DNA from 2 places in the Bradyrhizobium yuanmingense genome. Region 1 is predicted to be linked to the other one. Evidence: riboswitches for the same ligand, from Rfam matches in the RefSeq annotation. Region 1 holds a riboswitch; the other holds the start of a gene.
The links. A riboswitch is a leader RNA that binds a small molecule or an ion and turns the genes downstream of it on or off. The one in region 1 is predicted to bind cobalamin.
Positions count from the first base shown of each region.

Region 2: linked by a shared signal. The riboswitch ahead of metE (5-methyltetrahydropteroyltriglutamate--homocysteine S-methyltransferase) and the one ahead of N2605_RS12115 (TonB-dependent receptor) in region 1 are both predicted to bind cobalamin.

Region 1 covers NZ_CP104173.1:2,595,500-2,610,790, reverse strand. Annotated here, with positions in the region: gene N2605_RS12155 (aspartate/glutamate racemase family protein) at 1-193, shown strand, start outside; gene N2605_RS12150 (flavin reductase family protein) at 190-849, opposite strand; gene N2605_RS12145 (N-carbamoyl-D-amino-acid hydrolase) at 855-1,787, opposite strand; gene N2605_RS12140 (long-chain-fatty-acid--CoA ligase) at 1,900-3,576, opposite strand; gene N2605_RS12135 (aminotransferase class III-fold pyridoxal phosphate-dependent enzyme) at 3,573-4,868, opposite strand; gene N2605_RS12130 (hydantoinase B/oxoprolinase family protein) at 4,879-6,459, opposite strand; gene N2605_RS12125 (hydantoinase/oxoprolinase family protein) at 6,456-8,465, opposite strand; gene N2605_RS12120 (PepSY domain-containing protein) at 8,929-10,365, opposite strand; gene N2605_RS12115 (TonB-dependent receptor) at 10,378-12,735, opposite strand; cobalamin riboswitch at 12,849-13,051, opposite strand; gene N2605_RS12110 (histidine phosphatase family protein) at 13,124-13,696, shown strand; gene cobT (nicotinate-nucleotide--dimethylbenzimidazole phosphoribosyltransferase) at 13,703-14,755, opposite strand; gene cobF (precorrin-6A synthase (deacetylating)) at 14,761-15,291, opposite strand, start outside.
Region 2 covers NZ_CP104173.1:5,393,234-5,408,524, forward strand. Annotated here, with positions in the region: gene N2605_RS25405 (hypothetical protein) at 206-490, opposite strand; gene metE (5-methyltetrahydropteroyltriglutamate--homocysteine S-methyltransferase) at 2,462-4,798, opposite strand; cobalamin riboswitch at 4,904-5,105, opposite strand; gene N2605_RS25415 (nodulate formation efficiency C protein) at 5,969-6,793, shown strand; gene N2605_RS25420 (thermonuclease family protein) at 8,347-9,252, shown strand; gene N2605_RS25425 (carbonic anhydrase) at 9,285-10,004, shown strand; gene N2605_RS25430 (acyl-CoA dehydrogenase family protein) at 11,744-12,910, shown strand; gene N2605_RS25440 (FkbM family methyltransferase) at 13,944-14,591, opposite strand.

The DNA.
Region 1 (15,291 bases):
TACGCTCGCCAAGATGATCGAGGTCGGCCGCGCGCTGCGCGACGAGGACGGTGCCCGCGCCGTCGTGATGGGCTGCGCCGGCATGGCGCGCCATCGCCGCGCGCTGGAAGACGCGCTGCGCATTCCCGTGATCGACCCGACGCAGGCGGCCGTTACCATGGCGCTGGGTACGGTGCAGTTCTCGGCTCACTAGGCGTCCTTCAGCTCGTTGGTGTCCTGGCGCGCGAGCCATTGCGCATGGCTCTCGCGGACAAGGGCAAACGTATCCCGCTGCGTGGTGTAGAGATTGCCGAACATGCGGCCAATCGGCCGGTAAGCGTCGAGATCGACATACATGTTGGCGGTGTCGACTAGCCCCTCGCGGGCGTGAACCCGCAAGACCTCGGCGACCAGGAGCTCGCGATCGGGCGAGAAGGTCATCACGACATGGCGCCGGCATTCCAGCGCAAAGGGCGCCGCGGCGAGACGCGGCACCTTCACGTCGACGGAGGGAAGCGTCGCCAGGCCCGTCGCGGCGACCTCGCTGTCTCCGGAGGGGAAATCGACCGCGCAGTCGTTCATTGCGACCGACAGCGCCTCGTCCACCATGTGCACCACGAACTCGCCGTCGCGATGGATGTTGCGGGTGGTGTCCTTCGGCGAGTGATCCGGCTTGTGCTGCAGGCCGAGCACGATCAGCGCGGGACTTTCGGAGAACACGTTGAAGAAGCTGAAGGGGGCGGCATTCACCGTGCCGTTCTCATCCAGCGTGGTCACCAGCGCGATCGGCCGCGGCACCACCACGCCGCACAGCAGCTTGTAGCGATCGCGCGGATCGAGCTCACGCAAGGAAATGCCTTTGTCGGCCATCGGCGTCACGTCTCCGGCGGCGGCACCGCGCCGGTCTGGCTGGTGATCAGGCCGTAATGCTCGATGCGGCGATGCCGGGCGAAATCGAAGATGGTGGTCTTGCCGAACGCCGTCGCATCGAGGTCGCAGGCATGGACCAGCACCTCGTCGTCATCCGTCTTGGCCTCGGCAACGATCTCGCCATTGGGATCGACGATCAGGCTGCCGCCGAACAGGGGATGACCGTCCTCGACGCCGGCCTTGGCGACTGCGACCACCCAGGTCGCGTTCTGATAGGCGCCGGCCTGCACCGAGAGGCGATTGTGGAACAGGCGCTTCTCGACGCCCTCCTCGCTCTTCTCGGCATTTACGGACGGCGTGTTGTAGCCGATCAGCACCATCTCGACGCCCTGCAGGCCCATGACGCGATAGGTCTCGGGCCAGCGGCGATCGTTGCAGATCGCCATGCCGATGATGCCGCCGAGCTCGCGCCAGACCTTGAAGCCGAGATCGCCCGGCTCGAAATAACGCTTCTCCAGGTGCTGGTGCGAGCGCTTGCTGTCGTATTCCACATGGCCAGGCAGATGCACCTTGCGGTATTTGCCGACGATCCTGCCGGTTTTGTCGGTCAGGATCGCGGTGTTGAAGTGGTGGCCATCGGGCGTCAGCTCGGCATAGCCGAAATTCATCGCCATTCCGTGCTGGGCCGCACGCTCGAACAGCGGCCTGGTCGCCGCGTTCGGCATTTCGCGCTCGAACCAGATGTCGAACTCGGCGCGGTCCTCGACGTACCAGCGCGGGAAGAACGTCGTCAGCGCCAGCTCGGGATAGACGATCAGGTCGGCACCCTTGCTCTTGGCTTCGTCCATCAGCGCGATCATGCGCTTGACCACGGCCTCGCGGCTGTCGGCTTTCTGAATCGGGCCCATCTGGGCGGCGGCGACATTGACGATGCGCATCAGCGAGTTCCTGATTTCTTGAGTTTCTTGGCGAGGCTGGGGATCGCAGCTTCAGGGACGTGGCGCACGCAGCATATCGCAGCCTCGCGCTGTTTTTCCAGCCAAGCAGCTTTCATGCCGTCCGCCCCCATTCGGCATCCTGCAACAGCCGCCAGTTGATCTTGTTGCTGGCGGTGCGCGGCAGGGACTCGACGAAGACGACGGCGCGCGGCGCCTTGTAACTCGCCATCGCGCAGCGTGCCCAGCCGACGATGTCGCCCTCCGACGTCGTCGCGCGCGCGGCCTCATCGAGCACCACCAGCGCCTTGACGGTCTCACCGCGATAGCCGTCCGGCGCGGAAATGATGCAGCATTCCCGGATGGCGCGGTTCTGGTACATCGCCGCCTCGACCTCGGCCGGCCACACCTTGAAGCCGCTGACATTGATCATGCGCTTGAGGCGGTCGACGGCGAAGAAATAGCCGTCGGCATCGCGATAGCCGAGATCGCCCGTGCGCAGGAACCGCTTGCCGTCGCGTTCGATGAAGGCCTCGGAATCCGCCTCTGGCCTGTTCCAGTAACCCTGCAGCACCTGCGGCCCGTGCACGATGATCTCGCCGACCACGTTGTCGTCGAGCTCGATCAGGCTCTCGGGATCGATCACCCGGGCGTCGGTCTCGTGCACGGCGATGCCGAGGCACTGCCGCTTCGGCGCCGCCATCGGATTGAGGTGCGTCGGAGACATCGTCTCGGTCATGCCGTAGCCCTCGACGAAATCGAGCCCAAACCGCCCCTTCAGCCGTTGCGCGACGACTGTCGGCATCGCCGCGCCGCCACCAGTCAGCACCTTGAGCTTCGCAAAACATTTGTCGCGGAAGCCGGCGCTGGCGAGCACATCCACGATCATGGTCGGGGCGGCGTTCCAGAATGTGACGCCATAGGTCTCGAACAAATCCGGCAGCAGATCCTTGTCCCAGCGCGCCATCAGCACCAGCGTGGCGGCGGCGACGATGGCGGCATTCATCGAGCCCTGCATGCCCGCGACATGGAACAGCGGCATGAAGCCGGTCATCACGTCGCTGCCATTGAGCCCATACCAGCGCGCTTGCAAGACGGCGGTGAACAGCGCGCTGCGATGGGTGTGCATGCACGCCTTGGGCTTGCCTGTTGTCCCTGAGGTATAGGGCAGGATCATCAGATCCGCCGGCCCCGCCTCCATCGCACCCGGCTGCAGGCCCTGCACTATCGCGGGCGACCACGAATACCAGCCCGGCGATGACGGCGGCTCCAACGGCCCCTCGGTCACGCATGATGGCAGTGTGTAGGGCGTCGCGGCTGGAACTTCGTCGCGGTACTGCGCGACAATCGCATGCGTAATCGCCTCGCCCACCAGCGGTGCAAACACATCGCTTAGCTCGCTGCCGATGATTGCAACCCTGGCGCCGCTGTCCGCGGCGAGATGCGCGATCTCGGCGGTCTTGTTCATGGGATTGACCGGCACGATCACGGCGTCCGCCCGCATCGTCGCGTAATAAGCGACGACATATTGCGGCGAATTCTGCAGCGCGATCATGACGCGGTCGCCGCGCTTCACGCCGCAAACGCCTTGCAGAAAGCCGGCCATGGCATCGACCCGGTCGCGCAGCTCGGCGTAGCTCAGGCTCGCCCCGTAGAACATTGTGGCCGGATGCGTTGGCCGTTCACCTGCAGCGCGCGCCAGCGCGTCGTAGAGCGTCCCCTCCGGCATCGCGAGATGCCAGGGCTCGTCCGCCGGCCAGGCCGGTGACCTCAGGGACTTTGTGTGATTCACCCGCGCTCCTCGTCGGCGATATCAAGACCGTGGTCGAGCGCGTCCAGAAGCTGGTTAGCCTCCCACTCGGAAATCACCAGTGGCGGCGCCAGGAAGAGCGAGGTCTGCTCGCCGCTGGTGCCGATCACGGCGCCGGCTTCCAGCGCGCGCTCCGCGACGCGCGAGGCGATCGGCACCTCGGTGGTGTCGGCGTGCCAGCTGCGCCAATCCGGGCCATGCAGCTCCACCGTCCAGTGCAGCCCCTGCCCGGCCACGCGCTGCACGCTGGGGTGCTTTTGCGCTATTGCGAGGAGGCGGCGGGTGAACAGCTTCTCCAGATTCTGCACGTGGTCCAGAATCCTGTCCTCACTGACGACCTTCAGATAGGCGCTGACGGCCGCCATGCTGATCGGATGGCCACGCAGCGTGCCGTAGTTCTGCCAGCTCGTGCCCTTCAGCCGCTCGACGATGTCTTTGGACACCACGACAGCGGCAACGGCCGCCGCGCCGCCGCCGAGCGACTTTCCGAGCGTCACGATATCGGGCCGGCTCTGCGCGCCCTGGAACGCGAACCAGCGCCCAGCGCGGCCCGCGCCGGTGACGACCTCGTCCGCGATCCAGTAAGAGCCGGCCTGCCGCGCGCAGCGCGCGACCTCGTCCTGATAGGCCCCGTCGTAATAGATGCCGCCTTGCGTATAGTCGATGATCGTCGCCGCCGTGTCCGAGAGCAGGCGCGGGGCGTCCGCGAGATATTCGCTGGGCGGGGTGTTGATGGCCGGCGCGCCATAGATCGCCCCATCCGGCGCCGGCAGGATCCGCACCGGCGCCATCGGTGCCGGTAGTTTCGAGCCGCCGGCGTGCACCGCAAGGCCACCGTGCCATTGCGGCTGCACCGTCATGCTGCGCGACAGCCCGGTGATGCCGTGATAGGCGCGCTCGCGCGTTGCCAGCGCCGAGCGCTGCGTCAGCGCCTGGCAGAGCGACAGCGCCATGTCATTGGCCTCGCTGCCGCTGATGCAGAAGCGCACCGCGCCGACCCAGTCCTCTTCGCCCATGAAGGCGATAGCCATCAGATCGTCGGCGGCCTGCTCGCGGCCGACCCAGGTCCAGCCTTCGTTGACGACGGGCGTATCGGCCGCGCGGCGGATCGCCTCCACCATTGCAGGATGGCGATGGCCGAGACCGCCGCCGGTATTGCTGCCGTCGATCAGCTTGCGGCCATCCGCAAGATGAAAGTAGACGCCCTCGCCGCCGACCACGGCCATCGGCGCGGCCTCGCCCGCATTCAGCCCGGTTCGCAACAATCTGCTCATCGCCACTGCCTCACTCCGCCGGAACGGCGCCGTAGCCACCGCCACCGCACATCTCGATCGTGACGAGATCACCTTGCTGCAACACCAGGTTCGACTTGCCGTCGATGGCGACGTTGGCGCCCTGCCGAACCAGCGAGATGCGGCAGGCCTTGCCGGGAGAGCCGCCCTGCATGCCCCACGGCGCCATCACCATGCGTTCGACGCAGGTGGTCAGGTGCATCGAGGGCGCCAGGATGCGGTAGGTGCGGACTGAGCCGTCACCGCCGCGATGCGCGCCCGCGCCGCCGGAATTCCGGCGGATGGCCTGCTGCTCGAGCCGGATCGCGTAATTCGCCTCGATCACCTCGACCGGCGTGTTCGAGGTGTTGGACAGATGCACGCGGGTCGCGGACGTGCCGGCCCGATCGTGCCGCGCGCCTTCGCCACCGCCATGGACTTCATAGAGCATCTTCCACGACCCGTTCGGCCGCGGCTCGGCGAAGAACAGCACACCCGCGGTGGTCGCACCGCCCGCGGACAGGCGCTCGGGAATGGTGTCCTGCATGGCACGGAAAATCGCATCGACGATGCGCATGGAGGTCTCGTGATTGCCGGCGGCAACGGAGGCGGTCCAGCCGGGCTCGAGGATCGAGCCCGGGCGCGTGATGATGGTCAGCGGCCGCAGCGCGCCGGCATTCTGCTGCATGTCGCGCCCACTCATGATGCGCGCGGCATAGGCGACCGCCGAGCGCGCCATGAATGGCGTCGTGTTGCAGAAATTGGAGACGCGGTCGCAACTTCCGGAAAGGTCGAAGGTCGCTTCGTCGCCGCGGATGGTGATCTTGACATGGATGCGCGCCGGCGCGTTGTTCGCGCTGCCGTCGTCGAGATAATCCTCGCCCTCATAGATGCCATCCGGCAGATCGCGCAGCGCTTCCCGCATCTCGATTTCGGAGAGGTCGTGCAGGCGCGACTGCGCCGCCATGAAGACCGCCTTGCCATGCTCGCGGCAGAGCTCGACGATGCGCTTCTCGCCGGCCTTGGTCGCCGCGATCTGGGCAAGAAGGTCGCCCTCGCAGGATTCGGCATCGCGGACATTGGCCTTGAGCAGCTGCACGATCGGCGTGTTGAGGCCGGCCGACGTCGCGATCAGCACCGGCGGAATCCGCATCGCCTCCTGGAAGGTATCGACCGCCTTGGCGAAATAGCTGCCGGGCCAGGTGCCGCCGATGTCGGGCCAATGCGCGAGGCTGACTGCAAAGGCGACGATCTCGCCGTCGAAGAAGACGGGACGCACGACCTTGACGTCGTTGAGATGATTGCCGCCGAGCGCGCCGACATTGTAGATCACGACGTCGCCGTCGTTCAGGCCATCGCGCGGCATCACCTTCAACAGTTCGGGGATGGTGTAGGCCATCGCGCCGAGATGAATCGGAATGTCGCGGCCCTGCCCGACCAGGCCGCCGTGACCGTCGGTGATCGCGGAGGAGAGGTCGCCGGCCTCGCGCAAGAGCGGCGAGCGCGCCGAGCGCGTCATGACGAGGCTCATCTCCTCGGCCGCGGCGGAGAGCCCGTGCCTGATGACCTCGACGACGAACGGATCGAGCTTCATGCCGCCCTCCGCGTCAGGAACAGATTGCCTGATGTATCGGGCCTCGCCTGCCAGCCCGGCGGCACCACCACGGTCGACCAGGCGTCTTCGATGATGGCGGGACCGTTGACGGTCTCGGTCAGCGAGGCGCGGTCGATGATTGCGGTCGGGATGTCATGGAAGCCGTCGAACGAGCAGCTACGCGTGCCCGTAGACACCGCCCTTGCTGCCGTCGCGGGTCGGCTGACGACCGTCGTCGACGGGCGGCGCGCCTGCACGCGCACGGACTCGATGACACAGGGCTCACCGGTCGCATAGCCGAACAGCTCGTGGTGCCGCGTCAGGAAGTCCTGCTTCAGCCTGGCGACGTCAAGCGGCAGCGTGAAGGATACCGGAATGGCGTCATTCTGCGCCGCGTAGCGCATCAAGGCCACCAGCTCGACCTGGATGTCCGCCTTCGCAACATTGCTGGCGAGAAGCGGCGCCGAGGCATCGGCAATCAGGGCCTCGATCCGTTCCGAGACGCGCGCGAGATCGATGCCGTCGAGGGCGGCGCGAAGGGTCTGCTGCTGCAGGAAGCTGAAATCGGCGGTGAGACAGCCCAACGCCGAGAATGCGCTCGACGCACTGGGCACGACCACCTCCGCAATGCCGTAGAGATCGGCGAGGCCTGCGGCATGCATCGGGCCGCCGCCGCCGAAGGCCAGCAGCGTGCAATCGCGCCCGTCGATGCCGCGCTCGACCGTGACGCGGCGGAGCGCGCGGGCCATGGTCGCGTTCGCGACCTTGATGATGCCGAGCGCCGTCTCCGTCAGGCTCAGCCCGAGCGCGCGGGCAATCGGCGCGATGACGCGCTTTGCGGCCGCGATGTCGATGCCGATGCGGTCGCCAAGCTTGGTCTCAGGATTGAGATAGCCGAGCACCGCATTGGCATCGGTGATGGTCGGCTCCGTGCCGCCACGGCCATAGCAGGCCGGGCCCGGCTCGGAACCGGCGCTCTCTGGCCCGACCGTCAGCCCGCCGGGACCGTTGCGCACGATCGATCCACCGCCGGCACCGATCGAGTGCACCGCGAGCATCGGCTGGCGCAGCGGCTTGTCGCCGAGCATGCGGCCGTCGGTCATCTCGGCCTGGCCGTCGACGATCAGGCACACATCCGTCGTGGTGCCGCCCATGTCGAAGGTCAGCATCCGCGCGCAGCCGAGCTGGCGCGCAATGCTGACCGACGCCGAGACGCCGGCCGCCGGGCCCGACATCGCCATCACCAGCGGACGCTGCTTCACCGCCGAAATCGGCACCATGGCGCCGGCGGAGTGAAACACCTGCAGGCCGGGCCCGATCGGCAGCCGCTGCTCCAGCTCGCTGAGATATTCCACCGCGATCGGCATCGCGGCCGCGTTGAACACGGTTGCCGAGGTTCGCTCATATTCGCGCGCCTCGGGATTCACCTCGTGCGAGAGCGAGACGTGGGCGACGACGCCCCTGAGCCGCTCGCCCAGCATCTTTTCATGCACCGGATTGGCATAAGCGTGAAGGAGCGCGACTGCGACGCTCTGCACGCCGGTCCCCTTCAGCCACGCCACCAGGCGTTCGACCTCCGCTTCCTCGAGCGCCTTCAGCACCCGCCCCTCATGATCGAGGCGCTCGGCGAGCCCAAAGCAGCGTTCAGGCGGCACCAGAGGCAGCGATTTCGGCGGAATGTCGAGCCGGTAGAGGTCTCGGCGGCGATAGCGCGCGATCTCGAGCACGTCGGCAAAGCCTTCGGTCGCGACCAGCGCCACCTTCGGCAGCCGGTTCTCGACGATCGCGTTGGTCACGCGCGTGGTGCCGTGGACGAAGCGCTTCACCTCGCTCTTGCGCAGGCCGGCCGCCTCGATCGCCTCCAGCATCGCTTGCACCGGTGCGTCGGGGCGCGACGGCACCTTCGCAATCCGCGCTTCCGCGGAATCGCGCCGGATCGCGATGATGTCGGTGAAGGTGCCACCGATATCGGTGCCGACCTCCCAATGATTGCCGGGATCGCTCATCTGCACAATCAGCTACGCGTGACGTTCATCATCATTCCCTGTCATGCCATCACGTGCGAGCGTGCGACAGAGCGATGGCCGCGGGATAGGGTCAGAGTTGTCGCAAACCAAAGCGCTAGCAAGCCACCGGCCTTGCGCGGCGCAGCATCGGCTGCACGTTTCCGTGCAGCGCTGCTCGCGCAGAGAGCAGAAGGCCGCGAAGTCAAAATGTGCAGCGCACCCTTGGATTCTTCGAGGCAAATAGAAGCGCCCGTTGCACTGCAATCGGATCGCACAAGGCCGTTTGTCTAATTTGCAGGCGATCGGTCGGCGGTGCGGGAGACAGCACTGACCAAGAGCTATGCACGCAGGTCGGCTCAGCCTCTCTTTATTGTACGGTCGGTAAGCGAGGACATCACCGGCCGCTGGTGGATAACCCGGCGCGCCGAACGGGTCGCGCCGGGTACGGAGATTTCGCGACTGGCTATGCGCTCGCCAGCCATGCCCGCAAGCGCCGCCAGCCGATGACGATGCCGGTGATGGAGAACATCAGCCCGAGCGTACAGAGCCCGACAATGAGAGCGTCACGCAGCCGCGCATGAGCCAGCAGAATCGGGAAATCAAGCGTGTGCAGCGCACTGTAAAGCCAGCGATAGGCGCGGCGCGACGGGTCCAGTCTTTGCAGCAGCTTGCCATCGGCGGCATCGACATCGAACCAGAGATCGCCGCAGGTCGTGCGGTAGACGGGGGCCCCCGGAAGTGCGGATTGCGCCGGATAGTCGTCGTTGCCGGCGAGCAGGAACGGTGCGGCACAGCCGGCGCCAAGGCGCGCCGTCAGGTCGCCGATCTCCTGCCTATCCAGGTATGGCGCCGGTCCATCGCGCGGCGCCTCCCCTGCCCTGATCAACGCCTGACGGCCGAGACCAACCCGGTCGCGCCGATAGACATGGCCGTTGAAGGCGAACCATTCGACCTCGCGGGCCAACGGCGATATTGGCTGCGGATCGAGCGACGACGCGTCTCGCCAATCCGGGGCGGCATCGACCACGCCGGCCTCTGTCGGAGTCAGTTGCCCGCGCGAGAACAGGCGGCCGTGATCCATCGACAGCCAGCCGCTGAAGATCCAGGTCAGCACAAACACGGTCGCGACGAGACCGATGATGTGATGCAGGGCGTGCCAGCCACGATAGGGCGACGAGAGCTGGCGTCCCCGCATTTTCACACGCACGATTCCGAGCACCGCACCAAGCAATGCCGCGATCAGGGCCAGCAGCGACAGCGTCCAGACCACGCCATCCCACAGCGCCCAGCTGCTGCGCAGAATTGTCGGATAGATCCAGTGCAGCACGCTGCCGGCCCAGTTCCACGCGCGCTCGCTGCGCCTCGTATCCAGGACGACTTCGCCGGTCAGCGACGAAACGTAGACCTCCGTTCCAGGGGCATCGCCGAGAGCGGCGCGAGACAAGGGGCGATGCCGATCAAAACCGTTCGGCACGCTCCACTGATCGTAGTCCGACTGCGCGACGATCGCGGCGCGCGGCGCGTCGAGCCCGCGCTGACGTGAATAAGCTTGCACGATGGTGAGCGCGACATCGGCTGATGTCACCGACGCGTCTCCTCCATCGGAGGCGCGAACCGCTCGCGAACCTGTGGAGCCCGAGACGACGTAGACCGGTCCATCGCTCCGCTGGATCAGCCGAACACGCCTGCCATCGGCAATCCCGCTCGCCGCAACGGCGTCCGCGACCGAGATCCTCGTCCCGTCGCGATCGACCGGCACAAGTCCGGCAAATCGCTCCGCTTCCGTCAGCGACGGAAACGGGACGAAGTGCATGACGATCCCGCTCGCGAACCACATCGCGAACAGCAGACAGAACGCGATGCCGAGCCAGCGATGCGTGAGGACGATCGCGCCCATCATGCGCTCAGGGCCTCACCATTTGAACGCGGCCGATATTTCGTAGGTGCGCGGCGCGCCCAGGAGGATCTGGTCCGGATAGAACGGATCGCCCCAGATCGCGTAGCGCTTATCAGTGATGTTGCGGATACGGAAGGTCAGGCGGGCCTGGTCGACCGCATTGAACGCCGTCTTGGGGATGTCGACGAAGGCGTAGACGTCGGCCACGGTGTAAGCCTTCATCGTCACGACGTTGGCGTCGGTGTTGTAGCGGTCGCCGACATGACGGCCGGTGATGCCAAGCTCCACCGGCCATGGTGTGAAGAAGCGATACGACGCGCCGGCATTGGCGACGATACGCGGCACGTTTGGCGGCGTGTTGCCGGAGAACGAGCCGCCGGCAAAATTGTAGTCGGCATAGCGCGCATCGACATAGGCGATGTTGCCCCACAGCCGCAGCGGCTCGATCGGGCGTATCGAGGCGGCAAGCTCGACGCCTTTCGACTCCTGTCGTCCGGCGATGTTCAGTTGCATGCCGCCGGCGGCCGCATAGACGTTCTTGCGCAGGATGTCATAGGCCGAGAACGACCACTCCGCCCGATTGTCCCAGAACAGGTGCTTGACACCGGTCTCATAGGTGCGCGCGGTGGTCAGATCGAGCGGCTGGGTGGGCGAGAGCAGGAAGATGTTGTTGGCTGCGACGTCGGCGCCGGTGGCGTATTGGCTGAAGAAGGTCAGGCCGGGAACGGCCTCCCAGGTGTAGCCGATGCGGCCCGTCACCGGCGCCCAGTCTTTCCTGAATGGGAAGCCCACCTTCTCCACACCGTTCTTGTCGGTCGAGTTGCGGTCGAGCCCGATGTGCTCGACACGAAGGCCGCCGATCAGCGCGAAGCTGCGCGTCAGCTTGAGCCGGTCCTCGAATGACAGCGCCTCGTTGTCGATGCGCGCGGTCTGCTGCTGTGTCGTGAGCAAGCCGTAGAAACCGCGGTTGGGGTCGACCAGCGAAACGGAATCGCCGGGAAAGTTTGCCGCACCGGGCCTGACGAAATCGAGATAGCTCGACGACAGCGTCGTCACGAGCCGATTGTCGAAGCCCGCAATATTTGTATCCCAGATCAGGTCGGTGATGTTGCCGACCAGTCGCTGACTGTGGGCGACATAGAAACGCTCGCGATCGACCAGGTTCGTGGTGGAATTGAACGCCTCGATCTCGTTATTGAACCAGGTCCGTTCCGCGCCATAGCCATAGGCCTGACTTTTCAGCGTGAGGTCAGGCGCGAGCTTCAGCTCGAAGCCGCCACGCAGCCACACTTCCTGCGCCACGTTGCGGTTATCGAGAACGTTGTAATTGGTGTTGAAGGTGCGGTCGTCGATGGTGACGGCACCGAGATTGGTTCCGTTGTAATTCGAGACGTAATTGCCGGAGACGATCCCCGTCGTCGCATGCGAACCGCTGAAGGCCACCGGCACCAGCGGCGCGCCCCAATAGGCCTTCGAGCGGTCTTCGCGATATTCGACCGCACCCCAGATCCTGAGGCTGTCGGAAACACGGTAGTTGAGCTGGCCGGACGTGCCGAACGTCTTGACATTGGTGTCATCGGCAAAGCCGTTGAGGGCGGAACGGCTGATGTCGAAGCGATAGTCCAGGCCTTGCACATTGGTGCTGCCGCCGGAGCCGTAATGGGCACGGAACGAGTTCAGCGAGTCCCAGGAGAAATCGGCCTCGTTGCTGACAGCTCCGGTGTGCGGCTGCTTAGTGACGAAGTTGATCGCGCCGCCCGCGGCGCCCTCGCCCGAAATCAGCGAAGCCGGGCCCTTGAGGAATTCCACCGCTTCCAGATTGGCGGTATCCACGATCCGCGAGGTCATGTTCTGCGGACCGATCTTGATGCCGTTGTAGAGCGTGTTGATCTGGCTGTTGGTGAAGCCGCGCATCGAGAAGGCCGAAGGTTCGGCCGGGTTGTCGCCCGAGGTGACGCCGGCGGCGCCCTGCGCCACCTCGGACACGGTGCGATGGCCCTGCTCGCGCATGGTTTCGGCCGAGATCACCTCGACCGTCGCGGGCGTCTGCCGCACCGTCAGGCCGAGCCGCGAGGCGCTTTCGGCAACGGCATTGGTGTTGAGCGGCGTTTGCGGCGTCGAATCCGGCGTGACGGGTCTTGGCGCTGCGGATACAGCCGCCGGCCTGCGCGCTGCCGCGCGGCGCGCGCTCTGCGCCGTTCCTGCTGCCGGTTTGGCCGGCTTGCGGGCCTGGGCAGGCGACACCTCGACGGGTGGCAGCGACTCTCGGGCCTGCTGCGCCAGAGCGGCCGGCAGACCAAGAGCGGCAAAGGACGTGAACGCGGCGGAAACCAGCAGGACGCGGCGCGGTCGTGCGATACGGATGGAAGACACAGGTGAAAACCTCGGTATGACGTCAGTGGCACGTCACAGCGAACGAGGTTTCACCTTCGGCCTTAGCCGTCCGATGAAGCCGAATGTCTGTACTCCCCGACCGACATCTTCGCGTGTGACCACGGCTGACGGCAGGTCTCCTGGCTCGCGGGTCGTGACCGCTTCGTCGCCTTCCCGGGACCGAGGACCCAGTGGCTCCTGACGAAGGATTCACCGCTTACAGTTGCGGGGGCAGCCGCGGCATTGGGGACAATTTTCCCCGCACCGCATTCCCTTTTCATTCCCTCTCGGGAAAACCGTCGCGAGCATCTAGGATTACCACCAAGACAGAGTCAATGTGCCAGTTGCGGCGTTGGGGCCACAGCAACCAACTTCCTTGGAGATGAGCATGGAAGGCGAGACCTTCCTCTGGTTGATCAGGCATGCGGCCGTCGCGGGCGTGCCCGGGACGATCCATGCGGCCGATGCGCGGGCCGACCTCGGCGATCACGCTGCATTGGCGGCCCTAAGGCAGCTGTTGCCCGCGGATGTCGCCGGCTATGCCAGCCCGTCGCGGCGCACGGTCGAGACGGCGCGCGCGCTGGGGCTCGAACCGGCGCTGATCAGCGAGTTTCGCGAGCAGGATTTCGGCGACTGGACCGGCCATCGGCATGACGAGCTCGCCGCGACCGGTGGCGAGGCCTACGCGCAGGTCTGGCGCGATCCGGCGCACGGACGGCCGCCGAATGGCGAGAGCTTTGCGGATCAGGTCGCCCGCGTCCGCCTGGGCCTGGCCCAGATTGGCGCAGGCTCCGCAGCACTGGTCGTCCATTCCGGCACCATACGCGCTGCGCTCTGCATCGCGCTCGATCTCACACCGGAAGCCGCGCTGCGCTTCGTCGTCGATCCGCTGTCGCTGACCCGGATCGACCGGCTGGCGGGCGGTTGGCGCGTCGTGTCGGTCAACCAGCGCGTGGCTTGAGCCGCATCAAGAAGACCGATCCGGCACATTGGCCTGCGCGAACGTCGCCATGCCATTGTGAAGTGCGCACGCCGAGCGCACCAGCGGCAGCGCGATGGCGGCGCCCGATCCCTCGCCGAGCCTGAGATCGAGGCTGATCAGCGGCTGCACATTCAGCGCGCGCAACACCAGCCGATGCCCCTGCTCCGCCGATTGATGCGAGGGCAATAGGAACGGCTGGCAGGACGGGTTGAGGCGCGCCGCCGCCAGCGCCGCCACCGAGACGATAAAGCCGTCGATCAACACGGGGATGCGACGTTGCGCAGCCGCGATGATCGCGCCCGAGATCGCCGCGATCTCGAGGCCGCCTACAGCGCACAGGATTTTTTCGGGTGACGCCCCCGCAACGCCGTGATGCGCGATCGCCGCATCGATCACCCGCACCTTGTGCGCGCGGCCCAACGCATCGACGCCGGTGCCGCTGCCCGCGATCTCCCCGGCGCTCACACCGAGCAGGCTCGCAGCAATCGCCGCCGACGTCGTGGTGTTGCCGATCCCCATCTCGCCGAAGATCAAGAGATCAGGCCGGCCGGCCTCGGCGCGCACCACCGCGCGCTGCCCGGCCTCGAAGGCGAAGGCCAATTCCGTGGGCGTGAGCGCGGCCTCGACACTGAAATCGCGGGTGCCGCTGCGCGGCTTGTCGGTGACGATTCCCGCGATCTGCGCCTCGGCCAGCGTGCCGGCGTCGACCACCTCGAGGCTCGAACCCAGCTCGCGCGCCAGCACCGAGATCGCGGCGCCACCGGCGGCAAAATTCGCCATCATCGCGATGGTGACGGCTTGCGGATAGGCCGACACGCCCTGCGCGACGATGCCGTGGTCGCCGGCGAAGATGATGATCGGCACCCGCGCGGCGCGCGGTTGCTCGGTGGCCTGCAGGCCCGCAAGCTCGATTGCGAGCTGCTCGAGCCGGCCGAGCGCGCCGGTCGGCTTCGTCAGTTGCGCCTGCCGCGCAATGGCCGCCTCGCGATGAACAGCGGAGACCTCGGGGCAGTTCTGATAAACCCATTCGGGAAGCATGCTGCTCAACGCCTGCGTTTGATGATGTAGCTATCCATGATCCAGCCGTGCCGCTCGCGCGCCTCTTGCCGCAACGCGACGATGCGCGGGCCGACCTCGGCCAGCGCGCCGGACATGATGATCTGATCGGGCATGCCGAGATAGGCCCCCCACCAGATGTGAAGCCCGGCCGGATCCAGCGATTGGAACGCCGTGCCGCCATCGAGCATCACGACGACGGTATCGACGCCCTGCGGCCAGCCGCCTTCGCGCAAGCGCCGCCCCGTCGTGACCAGAAACGGCTCGCCGATGTCGTTGAGCGGCAGCGCATGCGCCGCGCACAGCGCCTGGATCGAGGTGATCCCAGGCACGACCTCGATTGTCGGCAATGGATCGAGCCGCCGCGCAATGCGCAGCGAAGAATCATAGAGCGAAGGATCGCCCCAGATCAGCAGCGCGACCTTGCCCTCATCTTCGAGATGCCCAGCTATCGTCTGCGACCAAATCGCGGCCACCGCATCGTGCCAATCGTCGACGCCCTTGCGGTAGTCCGCCTC
Region 2 (15,291 bases), 2.8 Mb from region 1:
CATCCGGGACGAACACGTGGTCCCGCCGGGCGCCCAAGACATCCATGCTGGTGGCGATACTATGACTGGCGAGGACGTGAACTACGAGCCTTGGCCGGTGTTGAAAAGGTCAGCTTCCGTGGGAAACTCGGAAGTGCGAGGCCGTTGTTTACCAGAAGAACTCGTCCTTGCGGGATGTTCGAAAGGCTGATGTGGACGGATTAGCTCATGCAGACGAGGTTCGAAGCTCCAGCACATCGGCGAAGATTGTCCAATCGCGGACACTCTTTTGCCTGCAGAAATGGGTCTCTGCCTGCTGAGCGGCAGCACTCAGCGAGGCGGCATCGACCTTGAAGGCTGCCTGGCACGCACGATGCTCGCCGCCGGTATCGTCACAAACGGTCTTAATAAACCGAACTTTAAATGAAGGCATGCCCCTCTCTTCCTGTGGTTCGCTTATCCAGTATTCTGCCATTCGCAGCGAGAGTATTTGATCTGCCTCAAGCAGCATCCCAAGAAGTCTGTACGCTCCTTTGAAGATAGGTCCAGACTGCAGCAGCGCGACGCGAGCCTCCTGCTGTCACGAAGAACCGCGAGCGCGTGTCTGTCCTGCCTGTCGTGTCGCACGCTGCTTTGAGCTGAGGAGCAGCGCCTCCTGGTCTGCTCATGCCGCTGACGGGCAAAATCAAGTCTCTCATCGAGGATTGTCTCGCAGAGACGATTGAGGCCACCATGCGCTATCACGCTCGAGATGCTGGGATTTATTCTTTGCTTGCTTTGATACTCAGCCGGCGGTTATAGGGAAGACCGCAGCGAACTTTACAGGCGATAGTTTCGTGAAGCACTGGCGCAAATGCCGGCGCATCGCGGGCTGATTTCTGATATGCGCCTGCGGCGGGGCTATAGCGCAAGCGATGAAGGCGCAATGAGACCAAGAACTCCGATCTTGCATCCGACGGTCCACCTGCCGCCGCGACAGCAAAGCCCATCATCAGGCTTGGGAGCCCTCGTTTCGATGAGCTCCGGTCCAGGACTTCAGCGCCAAGGCTTAAGGGTGGGATCAGCGCCGACAAGGCTAGCGACATCGAAAGGCGAAAAGCGAACTGAGCATCTGCGTGCACGGAGCCATGCAGGAAAAATGCTATCGTAGCCCATGGGCGCGAGTTGCGCCTCAAATCAACACGCTGGCGTGTTGCAGACAATGCGAGGCCCCGGCAGAAGCCCCAGTTCGGACATACCGACTGCGAACGCAAGCGTCTGCGGCTCGTAACAGCCGCTCGAGCACAACCTTTACCGGAGGCGCACCAAATTTGACTGGCATCAATGCTGCGTCGACTGCCTGCTCATAGAAGCGATGTTTCAGTAAGGTTAGACGCATGGCAGACAAAAGGACTTGCCGTCCCATGATGCATTCATGTCCCGGTATCAGCGGCCGATTTTTAGGAGTGCTTCCGGGCGCAGCCGAGCCGCGCGCCAATGACCTGCACATGATAAGCTGCGCCACTCGCGATGCCGCCTATCGATTCGACGGAAGCTCAGGGGCTGTTTCGTGGCGGAATTCTAAATATTTCAGTTCACGAGCGGATCGTGTTCCGTCACAACGGCGCCGCGGCCGATAGCCCTCTGCGGCGGACGCGATCGAGACCGCGGGCCGTCCGAGCGATCGGGCTTAGTCTGTCTGCGCGGAACCCGAGCGATGTGCGTAGTATTCACAAGGTTATCTGAATTTGTCAGCCCGCAGCAATGAACTCCGTCCAGGATCTAAGGGCGATCTCACCTGGGAGCGGCTCGAAACGGCGCCGCCCTTCGATCAGGATCTGGAGATTGCCGTGATCGAGGGCAATTCAATTCACCGGGTGGTCTTTTCTTGCCGCCGGGTCTTCGGCGGATGGATCAATGCGAATACCGGAGAGCACGTCGCCGTGCAGCCGACCCATTGGCGTATCTGGCCCGGATAACGGCGTTATCCTGCAAAATAGATTAGCGTGAGTTTGGGGCAGGACTGCCTTCGCCGCTCTCTCCTCGGGAACGATGTAGCCTCGATGGAATGAGCGAGCCTGACGGGCATCATCTCGGAACGGACCGAGCCCGCGGTGCGTGCCTTTGTGACGTCAGGCAATACTTCGTTCATTGCTGTCGCAGCCGCGCCAACGTGTTCATGAGCGACAAACCTCGGTCTAGATTTCTAAATCTCAGGCTTACGGTCTCGCATACCACGGTATAATTGAGTTACGATAACTTGGTGGTTTATATAGGCGCAGATTTTCGGTGAATGTTCGCACCGTGATCGATCCGTCGGCTATTCTCCTCCGTCGACGAAAGTAGCGCGATGCGTCAGCGTCGCTCCTCCGAGACTGTACTTCCGCCCGACCCCTAAGCGGGGCCGGGCGTTTTTTATCGACCCGACGGCTTGCCTCGAGATTGTGAGAGCGCAAATGACCACAAGGAATTAGCTCTGTCGAGAACAGACTCTAGCCTGGTTTTACGGATCGGATGCAGCGCGCAGTTCGCGGGCGGCAGCGACCATGTTGGTTAGCGCAGGCCGAACCTCCTCCCATTTGCGCGTTTTCAGGCCGCAGTCCGGATTGACCCAGAGCTGCGACTCCTGCAAGCGCGTCCGAGCCAGAGCCATCAGGTCCTTTATCTCGCTCGTCTCGGGGACGCGTGGAGAGTGAATGTCGTACACGCCCGGTCCGATTTGATTTGGATATTCGTACTTCCTGAATGCGTCCAGTAGCTCCATTTTCGAGCGCGACGTCTCGATCGAAATGACATCCGCATCCATTGCAGCGATTGCACCGATGATGTCGTTAAACTCGGAGTAGCACATATGTGTATGGATTTGCGTTTGATCGGCAACGCCCGACGAGCAGATGCGGAAGCAATCTCCGGCCCAATCGAGATATGCCTTCCACTCCAATTGGCGCAATGGCAATCCTTCCCGGAGTGCAGCTTCGTCGATCTGGATCATGGCCGCACCGGCATTCTCGAGATCGCGGACTTCGTCGCGGATCGTGAGCGCAAGCTGGCGGCAGACCTCGCTTCTGGGAATATCATCGCGAACAAAAGACCAGTTCAGGATCGTCACCGGTCCAGTCAACATCGCCTTCATTGGTTTGCTAGTTAGTGATTGCGCGTAGCGCCACCAGTCCAGCGTGATCGGCTTCGACCGCACTACATCGCCAAACAGGATCGGGGGCCGGACGCAGCGCGAACCATAGGACTGTACCCATCCATTCCTGGTAAATGCGAAGCCGGCGAGTTTCTCGCCAAAGTACTGCACCATGTCGTTGCGCTCGAATTCGCCGTGCACGAGCACGTCAAGACCGATGTCCTCCTGCCAACGTACCGCGCGGGCTATCTCCTCCTTGAGGAACCTGTCGTATTGTTCGTCGCTCATCGCGCCTCGCGCATGCGCCGCACGAGCATTTCGAACTTCTGCGGTCTGCGGAAACGATCCGATCGTCGTGGTAGGAAATGCGGGTAGTCCAAAGCGTTCCCTTTGGATCTCGGAGCGACGGGCAAATGGGCTGGCGCGCCGGCGCATTGTCTGGTCGATCGCCCTCATCCGGACAGCGACATTGGCGTCGCGGATCTTGGGCGAAGTCCGCCGGGCAGTCGCAGCGCATTCTGAATCGGCAAGAGCTGGTCCGACATTCTGGTCGCCGGCGAGTACCCGCGCCAGGATCGCAAGCTCTCGCATCTTCTGAACCGAGAAAGCAAGCCAGCTCTTGACGTCGGAAGTGAGCTCGGTCTCTAGTTCAACATCGACTGGCACGTGAAGCAGCGAGCAGGATGGAGCGAGCTGTACACGGTGCTTACCGAGCTTCGCAATCGCGGGCTCCAGCCGCTGGCGGAGCGAAGATAAGTTCGAGCGCCATACATTCCGGCCGTCGATGACACCGAGCGACATGACGAGATCACTTCGGCCCTCAGCGATGATCTGATCCAACAACTCTGGCGCACGCACAAGATCAAGGTGCAGACCGGAAACCGGGAGGCTCAGGGCGGTATCCAGATTGTCGCGTAAGTCGCCGAAATAGCTGGCAACCATGATCTTGATAGCCGGTCCCTCCTTGGCGAACCGGTTATAGGCGTGTAGCAATGACTTTCGCACCGCCTGGTCAAGATCAAGGACCAGGCAGGGCTCGTCAAACTGAACCCAACTTACACCTCGTTCGGCCAATTCATGCAGCACCTCGATATAGACCGGTATCAGATCATCCAGTAGGGAGAGGGGCTGGAACGCGCTATCGGCACTCTTGCCGAGCTTTAGGAATGTGACTGGCCCGATCAGGACAGGGCGGGTCTGAAAGCCAAGAGCCTTTGCTTCCTCATACTCTTCAATGGGTTTGCGAGAGCAGAGTCTGAACGCCTGTCCCCTGTAAAACTCGGGAACCATGTAGTGGTAGTTGGTGTCGAACCACTTAGTCATTTCCTGCGCGGGTGCGCCAGACCCCCGAGGTCCTAGGCCGCAACTCGCATCCTGGTCGTCGCATTGTGATCCGCGGGCCATGGCGAAGTACGTCTTGAGGGAAATGGATTCTCCTTTCGAGGCGTAGATCTCCGGGATGGCGCCAACCATGGCACTTGTATCGAGCATCTGATCATACAGCGAGAAGTCATTCGAGGGAATGATCGTGACGCCTAGAGATTTCTGACGAGCCCAGTTCGCTGCGCGCAGGCCGGATGCGTCCTCGTGCAACTGCCGTTCGCTGATCTTTCCGGACCAGTAGCTTTCGAGAGCGAGTTTGAGCTCACGCCGTGGACCGATGCGTGGCGTTCCGAGCGTAGCAACCGGAAGAGAGAGAGAAGACATAGCTAGCGTTAACCCCTGTTGGGGACAAAGGCCATGGCGGACGCAGGCAGGGGAAGTCGCGCGAGCGACGGCTGCTTGGCGCACCACCGAGACACCCCGTCCGTGGACCAATATATTGTCGGGGCAGGTCTCCTGGCTTGCAGGTCATCGCTCCTGTCCGGCCTTCCCGAAGCCGTGCAGGCTTCAGTGACATCATTGGACGTAGCTCGCCGCTTACAGTTGCGGGGGCAGCGCCGGCATTTGCACCGGCTTCCCTCTTAGCTCCGGATCCAATGGGAACCGGAGAACCTCGACGACTTGAATTAGCGGCAGGAGAACTCTTCCGTCAACCTCTCAGATTATGTGCTCCAAGCTAATCTGCGACATCTGCTAGGTGACTCACCATGCACCTCTATGATTAACCACCATCTAGAGACATTCTCTCATCACAGATGTCGTAATCAGACATGCCCCTGTCAGATGTCAAATTGAGCATCGGAGCTGCCTTGAGAAGGCGCCGTACGCCAGATCGATGATAGGGACAGCAGTCTGCGCGGCCAGGATTACCGCCATTCCAAGCAGAATGCAGAGGCGACTTCCGACCTCCAGCGGTTCGCGCAGCAAGTCCGCTGACCAGCTGTTCTTTCGACTAAAGGAGACATTGAACAGGCCCAACATACGCGGCGAACAGGTTGATTTGCGTGCCAGACAGACTTCAAGGTCGGGCTTAAGTCGGCTTCGTGTCGCCATCATGTAAGGCGAACGCCGACGGCAACGATAGGGAACCACACGGTCCACTGGCAGCCAACACACTCCCAATTCTGCAGGCACTTGGCATCGAGGCGTCCACCTTTTCCGCTAACTATCCGGTGCGGCACACGGATGCACAGGCTGTGGCGGATACAATGAATGGAAACATCGAAACGTGAGCAGGTCGGAAAGTCGACAAGATGAACACAAAGCCCGTGCGAATTTTCCGCCTATTGCCTGGCACGAAGAATGCAGATCCTCCGGAGGCGCAGACTCCTCCTGCTGGGCATGTCCAGCTCAGCGAATTGATGCTGCCGCTGGCGAGGGAAGTTAGCGGCGCGTGACGTGGAGGAAGGCACCTACTCGTGCGGGACAGCTAGCGGGTGCCCCGTCGCGTCTCCGTAACCTTCTTGCGCCCGCTCATAGCTGAAAGATGTCTGGATGAAACGCGATAGGCCGGGGGTTATGAAGAGACTGTGTGGAAGATCCGCGCTTCGGCTTTGGCTAGCTAGCTTTCTAATCTGCCTCGCCTGGCCGGCCGCCACGAGCAGCAATTCTCGCGCCAGCGACAACCCCCTTGTCGAGAGACTCAAGTCAACCTGGCGATCGCAAGATGGTGAAACGATAGAACAAATCATCTCCAATGTCTCGAAGGTGGCACAGTTCGTCCCTCAAATGTGGGGCGTCGCAGAACTTGGCGAAAACGACTTCGTTTTCGTTTCGTGGACCAGACACCGTGACAACAAATCAGACGAACAGTACGCTATCACCTGGAAAATCGCGCCCGACGGTACGATTGAACTTGCGTCAACATATGCGAAGCCGATGGAATTGGGCTGGCGCGCTCTGGCACTCTCGTTGATCGCCCGTGAAGTCGCAGATGGCGAAAGGGACGCAAATCTTCGCTTTCTGCATGATCCGACCAACTTCAACTTCGTGACTACCTCGCAAGGCCGGCTCGGCGATCTTCTGCGGCAGGGCAGCTGCACTATCGTTGAACCTGTTGGAGTGGACTACTTACCGAAGCAGGATGACAAGCCGACCGAGAAAGGTGATCTGTGGCGCGTTCTGCTCTTGGTGAACTGCAATATCCAAGGACCACGTTATTTTACGCACAACGGCGTCATCACTTTCGAAAAGAGTGAAGGAAGAGATTGGGAGCCACAATCCTCATTCGCCAAGCGCATCGCGAAATTTCCTCCTGGCTCATGGTTCCAACGCACCGAGCCAAAGGAAGAGGAAGACTTAGGAGAGAGAAGGCCTTAAGAAGTTCGCGCAGAGCAACATCGCGCCACGGCTCCTCCACAGCCGAGCGCCTCGGACCAACTAAAAAGACATACGCGCTCTGCAGTTGCGTTGTTTACGGCTCCGCAACAGTCAGGGCAGCCTTTCTCGCAGCCTTCGGCCCGTCATTGGAAAGGCCGGGCAGGCACGATTGCATTTTTCCGCGAGGCGTTGAGCTCAGCGGCGTGTACTCGTTTGCGAGATATTGTTTGCCCGCCTGCACTCCACCTATTGAGAGGACACCAACTTTGCGGGGGAACTAGCTTTCATGCATTCTTCACGTCTGACAATCCTTCCGTCCAAGGCCGATCCGGCGCCCGCGCCAGGCATTGCCAGTGTGAGCAATCCTACCTTTCAGATGGTACGAGGCAGCGAGTGCTGAGATGAAGCCGGCCAGGAGGCCGGCCGAAACGGAGCACTGTTAGCCCCCGAGCGCCCCCCATTGCGAGTGCGTAGGGCGATGAGCTACGGAGCCGTGGGGAGGAACGCCGAGGCCACACTGACTCTGCTCTAGATTTCCTCGCGCTCATTCAACTGCACGTCATAGATCCGGATTTGAAGCATGGGAAAACGCTTCTTTAGCTCTGCTCCACCTGCCCTGGCACCGTCTCTGGTTGCGAACTCGGCTCTGAGTCGGCCATCCACTTCAAGCGCGTAAGAAGAGATTGGTAGTTCCCGACCGGCTGCGACCATGTCATTCCCGTCGTGTAGTGAAGTGCTTAAGAAGGATGTGTAGCTTGAGTCGGCTAAACCGCACCAGAGCTATCCGCCCCAACTGCGGCGATGAGCAACCGCGTATTGTGGACTGACCTGCGTCAGGATGGCACTCGCGATTGTCCGAACACGTGGGCAACTTCCCCCCCCCGGTGGGGCTCTACGGCAAAGCCGCGGCTCAATATCGCAGCCTTTCCAATCCTGGAGTAGACGCCCACAGATGTGAGCTCGCTGGGGTAGAAACGCCACTACCCAAGAGCGGTCGCGCGTCGCGCCGCCTCAGTCAATCCCTGCACAAACGTTTGGGCGGTAGCATGAACAATTAGGGTGCAGCGCGGAGGAGCCAAAAGCCACAATGCGATTGGTATCAACGATCATCTTGTCTGGCGTAAGAAGGCAGCGGATTTGCGCGGTTTGCTCGAACAAAGGAGGTCCATCTACGCGCCGAAGTCCATCGCATCTACGTCTAACTCGGTCAGAGCGAACCAGACCAGATTTTTTTCGTGACAAGAGTTTAGGGCGACTTTCATTGGCCTCGGCGGAACCGTCTGCAGCGTCCAGTTCGCCGATGGGAATCGTCACCAACCATAGTAGGTTGCTCCTCCATGCGTGACCCAACCGCGAGCGCCGACGCTTCATAGTCACTCACATTTTTACACAAGGAGAGAGCACAGCATTCCGAGGCCCAGGGTTCGCCAGATCCGAGTTCGGCGCAACCGGCGAGGATCTCCCTCCTCAGGTCGAGAGAGTACAGTGCGATCCCAGTGAGAGAGCCGCCGATACTCAAAGGGTACCGCCGCACACAAGCCGGAAGAAACCTCTTGATCCTTACGCAGCGTCAGGGCGTAGGTTTGAACTCACGCCAAGCTCTCATAAAGCACACATCGAAAGATGCCGGCGGAACGGACATCTGCGGTCGAGCAGTCGAATGTATCGGCGCCGTATCGTGCGTGAACATGGATCAGGAGCGAATGGTTGTAATTGGGATGAGGCACCGCGAAATCATATTCGCATTGCTCACTCTCATCACATCTCCGGTGTGCGCCGCGACACTCAGCGGTGCTCCGCGCATCCTCGACGGCAATACGATCGAGATCGAGCAAATCAACGTTCGGCTCTCAGGCATCGAAGCTCCTGACACTGATCAGATTTGCCTCGATTCCCAGGGCCGGAAATGGGCCTGCGGCGTAGCTGCTCGTGACGAGCTTATTAAGCATTCGAATGGGCGAAAGTGGAATTGTCATACCCAAAGAGTCGATGAGTACAGGCGAACCCTCGGCAGCTGCTTCATCGAAGGGGAGGATGTGAACGCCTGGATGGTACGCTCGGGCTGGGCACTATCGGGCTGGCCACTATCGGTTGGCGCATCTCAACACACCTATGCCGTCTATGAGTTGGTGGCGAGCACAGCCTCTACGGGGCTGTGGTCTGGGGCGTTCATCGCGCCCTGGGACTGGCGTCGCCGCAACGGGCGCACGATTATCGTCGGCGCGAAGTCGGTTCCGATCGACGCTCAGGAGGTCCTGCTTGGATCCGCCCTGCTATCGGAACCGCCATCGCCCGAGTGCCTGATAAAAGGCACCGTCGAGCGCAGCGGCGAGCGCATTTATCACCTGCCAGGGCAGTTCGGTTACGAGCAAATCGACATGACGAAGAAGCGCGGCGAACGCTGGCTTTGTAGCGAAACGGAAGCCGAAGCCACGGGGTGGCGTAAGGCCGCGCGATGAGGCGACAGATGAACGCAGGCCATTCTTGAAACATGTACCATTTAACCAATATCGCGCCTTCGCGCCGGGCGCTGTTTCTGTTCGCCGCCTCGACAGTTTGCCTAGGGTTCGGCAATAACATTGTCGATGCGAAGGAAGCAAGACGCGCGCCCAAGCCAAACAACCTACTCATCCCGGATGCTGCCCTGAAGCGGCTGCTGAAGGGGAACGATCGGTATGTCCAAGGCGTGCCACGAGTCGATGATTTCAGGCGCGAGCGCCCGGCCTTGGTCGATGGCCAAAATCCCTGTGCGGCGGTTCTGAGCTGCGCCGACTCTCGCGTGGCGCCCGAACTTGTCTTCGACGCCGGACTAGGTGATCTGTTCGTCTGCCGCGTCGCCGGCAACTTCGTTAACGATGATACGCTCGCCAGTATGGAATATGCGGTCGCAGTACTGAACACACCGCTGATCCTTGTACTTGGCCACGATCATTGTGGTGCGATAGACGCCACGATCAAGTCGCTCGATCAAGATAAGCCGCCGCCGGGGCACATTTCATCCCTGGTCAGTGCGCTTGCTCCCGCAGTGAAAGCAACTCGCGAGCAAGCCGGCGACACATTCGCCCAAGCAACCAGACAAAATGTGATCGATAACGTTAACAAACTCAAATCGACGGGCCCGATTCTGAACGCCGCGGTCGAGCAGCACCGACTGAAGGTCGTCGGGGGACTATATCGGATCGGCACCGGCAAGGTCGATATTGTGAGCTGACGCCATCGCCTTCACACCCGCGGCAGATCTTCTGCCGCCCGATACAGCGCTTCTGTTCCGCGCAGTTTTGTTGGTCCATCGTCTTCAGAATATGCGCCGGATTACCATCCGTTCCACAATTGTCATCATTTCGGTAACCCATTAGATATGCGTGGCCTCGTAGTCCTTCTCGTGTTCTACGTACTCATGTTGGCAACGCGCGGCCCGCATCAAGAGATGCACATCCCGCGTCCGACAGCATTCATGCCTCCAGGTTGAGCCCCTAGCCCAATAGAGGTAGCTCAGGCAGTTCCTGCATGAGCCATTTGGGAGACCCCGACCTAGAGAGCCAGCCTCGCATCAATGATTCGATTGTCTCGTTCGTCGCCACCGATGCGGCTCACATCGATGGTACCGTTGACGGCAAGGCTATTCTCACCACGCTCCCGCATGCGCGCTAATGTTTCACGCAATCGCAAGACCCCCACTTGGACAATTTACTGTATGTCCTCCATGACGATTCCGACGCGAGATAAAACTCGCAGCTTACAAAGTGCGTCGGCTGTACACGGAGACTGGCAGGCTCTTAGTCGCTGCGGGGACTTGGACACTTTTTGGTACAGGTGAACTCGGTGCACCAGCAGCAATGATTCCAAGCGCGCGTATCGCGCCTACAGGCCGGAAATCATTGACAACCGAGTGCTTCCGGAATCAGGCTCTTCAAACCACGGAGCCGCTCAGTGTGAACAGAGCACTAGCTTCAGAACGTGCGTGCCCGGTCTGTCGCGGCGCTCGTTATGCGCCCATAGTTGCTGCACGAATTTGGTAAGCTCGACCAAGCTTCGACGCATTGGAATATCGCCGAAGAAAGAGCCGCCAGCGGCCGCAAAGAGGTAGCGAGGTCAGGAACGCGCGCGAATTCTTGCATTCGGTACGGCCGAACGTACATAGGCGCATCTGTTGCTGGCGCGGCTCGAAAGCCCTTACAGTCACCTCGAACCCGCCTTGATCGTGCAATTACAGCGTCTGTAGCCGCCGTAGTTTGTTGAACACCTGCCGTATGGAGGTCCGCTTCTGACCAAGCACTCACCCGCAGTCGCACGAGCAGCAAATTGGTCTGTTGGTAGCGTCACGAAACCGGAGCGGGCCTTAAACAAATCAGGAGCGTTGAATCCGGCGGGTAGGCGGTGGAGGTCGTCTTTGACGTTTTCTCTGCGGCTTGCTGAGTTAATGACATGTTGTGCCTGAAAGCAGACACCGACATACGAGCATTATGCTGGCAAGGCGGAGTGATCTCGGGCGATTCAAACAAGACCAGCAGCCATGCTTAATGGCACGTCGATTGCTGGGAAGAGAGAAAAGAAGCCGCACCCTTGGGCCCTTGCAAACACAACTCGGTAATTCCGACTCCGTTACACCCGGTCTGTCCCAAATGTGACCAAACCACTTCCATTGGAGAAGACATGACGCCGCATGCTCCCCCGATCAACCGCCGGAGCCCCAGTGCGGCAAAGACGGATCCATGTCGCGGCCGCGTATCGGCTGCTCCGACCCAGCCTCAACTGCGACAGCTATATCCTCGGTCAGGTTTCCGGGCTCTTAAGTTGGGACGCTAACGCGTGCGATCTCATGCATCGATATCGACTGCAGCAGCTTGGAGGATGCCGTCGAGCCCGTATCAACTCACCTGGGCTCGCTATGCGAGCAGTCCATATGAGTGACGCACGGCGATGATCGCCTCAAGACACGGAGGACAATTTATGAACGCTCCACCAGAAACGACCACTCCCGAAACCAACGCCGCGGCTGCGACCTGGGCTAATCTGTCGCCGCTACTGGCCAAGATCCGTGCGCGTCGCAACGAATTTAGCCGCGCGCAGAAGATTCCAAAAGAAATCATCGACGGCTTCAGACGCGTCGGCGTCTATAGGGCTATTGCCGCCAAACGTTTCGGCGGCGAGGAGCGAACGCCAGCCGATTTTTGTCGCCTCGTCGAGCGTATTTCCGAAGCCGACGGCTCCGCCGGTTGGGTCGCCAGCTTCGGGGATGGAGCTCGCTACCTCGCTGCTCTTCCGGACGACACGCTTCGCCAGGTGTACGCCAATGGACCTGACGTGGTGTTGGCCGGTGCGCTTTTCCCGCTCCAGCCCGCCAAGCGATGCGCCGATGGGTTTGTCGTGAACGGTGTGTGGCCATTTGCTAGCGGCGCAACGGGCGCCGATCTGATAGGTGTTGGTATCACTGTGGAAGACGATCCGACAGGGGATCTTCCGCGCGTAGCCGTGATGCCGGCTGACAAGGTGACAATCCGGCCAAATTGGGACGTGATCGGACTGCAAGGCACCGGCAGCCACGACGTTGTTGTCAGCGATGTCATTGTTCCAGAGGAATGGACCTTGATCCGCGGCGGTCCGCCGACACTTGACGGGCCGGTCTATCGTTATCCGGCCGTGGCTTTTGCCGCACAGGCGCATGCGATTGTCGGCATCGGGATTGCGCGCTCCGCATTAGACGAGGTGATCGCCATGGCAGGAAGCCGCGCCTCGATCACTGGAGCCCCCGTGATGGCTGAGCGCGGCTATATACAACTGGAGATCGCCAAAGCCGAAGCCATGCTACGTTCCGCCCGTTCCTTCTTCTACGAGGCCACGGAGGAGCTGTGGAGAGAAGCGCTCAAGGATGAGGTAAATCTGAGCACGACGATGCTAATGCGGCTCGCGGCCACGAACGCCGCGCGGCAGAGCGCTGAGGTCTGCAGGATTGCCAGCGGTCTTGCTGGAACTGAGGCGCTCAATACCACCAGCAATCTAGCGCGCTCCATGTGCGACAGCTTCGTGGTTTCCCAGCACGCAGCGCTAAACGAGGGAACGCTCCAGAGCGCCGGCCGTGCCCTGCTCGGGAGTACAATACAGCCGGGCTTTCCATGAAATGGGTCACGCACGGGCAAGCCTACACGCCACGCCGACGGGTCGCCGGACCCTGCGTCATGATGTGGTCTGCCGCTAACGCCATCGCACCTTGTTTCGATGAGAAGAAGGGACAGCGCTGAGCCCTCCCCGTTCGAAAGGAATCCCACTTCATATCCCTGCAGAATCCGTTCATTGTCCAAACATATGAGCCATTATAGGCCTCTACGCCCCCTGCCCCGATCATTGACGTGCCGAGCAGGATCCACCTGAATGTCTGCGCAAAGGCTCGCGGTTCAGCTCACGAACTTCCAAACCACCGCCCAAGCCGGCTGGAATCCCGCAAGTGTTCCCTACTTGCCGGTCGAGGCGCATGGTGCGGACCCGCCTGGCCCACTATCGTAGCACTGCCCTTCGGCCACCGGCGCTGACAACGGCCGCGCGATATAAATGTGAAGCGTGGCGCAAACCCGCGATCGGAATGATGAATCAATCGGGCCTTTGGAGCCGTTGGTAGCGGATCGTCGAACTCGAGGAAGCGACGCTGCGATCCGCATGGGTTCGCGCCTCGCCCAAGCGGTTATCTTGCGGTTGAAGAGATCCATGGCGACCGCCAAATACAGCCACCCCTCTGCCGTTGCGATGGAGGTGATATCGATTAGCCGGACCCGGTTTGAGGCTACGCCGGTGAAGTCGCCCGTTCAGGTTCGGCGCGATCGGCATTAGATCGTGGCGATCTGTCAGTGGAGCGGAACTGCCCCCTGGCGGCGCCATGAGCGCGCGAACGCGGCGTTCCTACATCCATCGTTCGATCCAGCCACAGCTGCCGCACGGCCCTGCCTCTCAGGACCGCGCGAACCCGCGTACTGCACTAGCGCTGGCCGCTCTCGATAGAGCGGCCGGCGTGCACGCTGGCTGCAATGGGAGCCCGAAGCCGCACTGCCTGTCCCGCTAGCGTATCCGCTAGCCTTGACGACGCCGTTGTGCAGCTGTGGTCAGCACAGCATCCGTTCACCAGGCCTCCCATAGATGAGACGCTCGATATGAGTAGCCGCTAGGCACGCATATTTTTGAGCAGTACATCACCTTCCACTGCGCGCGGATAGTGAGCCGCCACCTCAAATGACGGCAACAAGTTAAGAATAGCTTGCAGGGACAACTGCCCTTCGTAGAGCTCGCGGTCGCTATATTCCGTGTAGATGAAGCGCGTGTTGCTCAAGGTCCGCATGCCGCCGGCAATAACGTCGGCTTCGGCTCCCTGAACATCCATCCAGATGAAATCGACTTCGTCCAGCATGGCTTCGCTGCACCAGTCGTCCAGCCGCCGTGTTTCAACCGTTACAGGGTGATCAAACCGCACCCAATCATACTCGGTAAGATGGTTCTTTGGACGGCGTATTGAACCGGATAGGTCCCAATCCTTCGCATCCCCATCTGCGTTGCTTGGGTGGAAGTCGATCGTCCCGTTCCGATCACTGATGGCGATTTCAAGCAGCTTCACCTTGTTGAGGGACGGGCCCAGCTTCTTCTTGAAGCGCGCGATCGCGCGGGGGTCCGGCTCAAAGCAGTAGAGCCTGGGTTGGGGACACAGCTCGAGAAACTTTTGCGTATCAGTCCCGTCATTGCAGCCTATATCCAGGATGACCGGATTCGGCTTCTGAAGAAGTGAGACGATGTGTTGATGTACTTCTAGGGACGACACAGCTGCTTTTCCATGGTGCGCGGAGATCGGATGATTTTTCGAGTTCGAAGCCGCCATCACACGCCAGAAGCCTCTGCACAACGCATATCAAGGTATGCAACTCATATATCCGCCAGCCCCTGTGACCCACGACAGCTGTTTGGATGACATCCAAATCAAATGGAAAGCCCACCGAACACGCTCGATGCGATGTCGGACCTAGCGTAGGCAAATACAGCCTCGCTGAGCCACATCGTTGTCTTGACCTTTCGAATTGCCGGAAGCACGCCTTCGTCTGAGCGTCACCTGTCGGATATGTTTTCTGGCGCCTGCCGGGCAGAGTGCCCCCCCTGCATAGCAAGAGCCAATCATCTCGATGACAAATTTGTTCTGCCGACTGATGGTCGCCATCTCAGATTCGTTGACGCGATTTGCGAGTAGCTCCCGGCGATGCATGCCTCGGATTGGACGGAGAATTTCGAACTCGGTGGAAGCCCCCCGACGCAAGCGTTGCTCAGCGCGAGCAAGCTTCCGCGGCGAGCATGCACGCTTCTTCAAGAACATTTGGGGGACGGCGCCACGGCTGGACTTCGGTACACGATGATGATCTGTGTTGGAGCACCGCGCCTTCTACAGGAAACGGTAGCCGAGTTTTCCGAGACCGTTACATACTCGTTCGCATACCCGACTACGGCAGATTAGACGAGCCGCTCTTGGATTA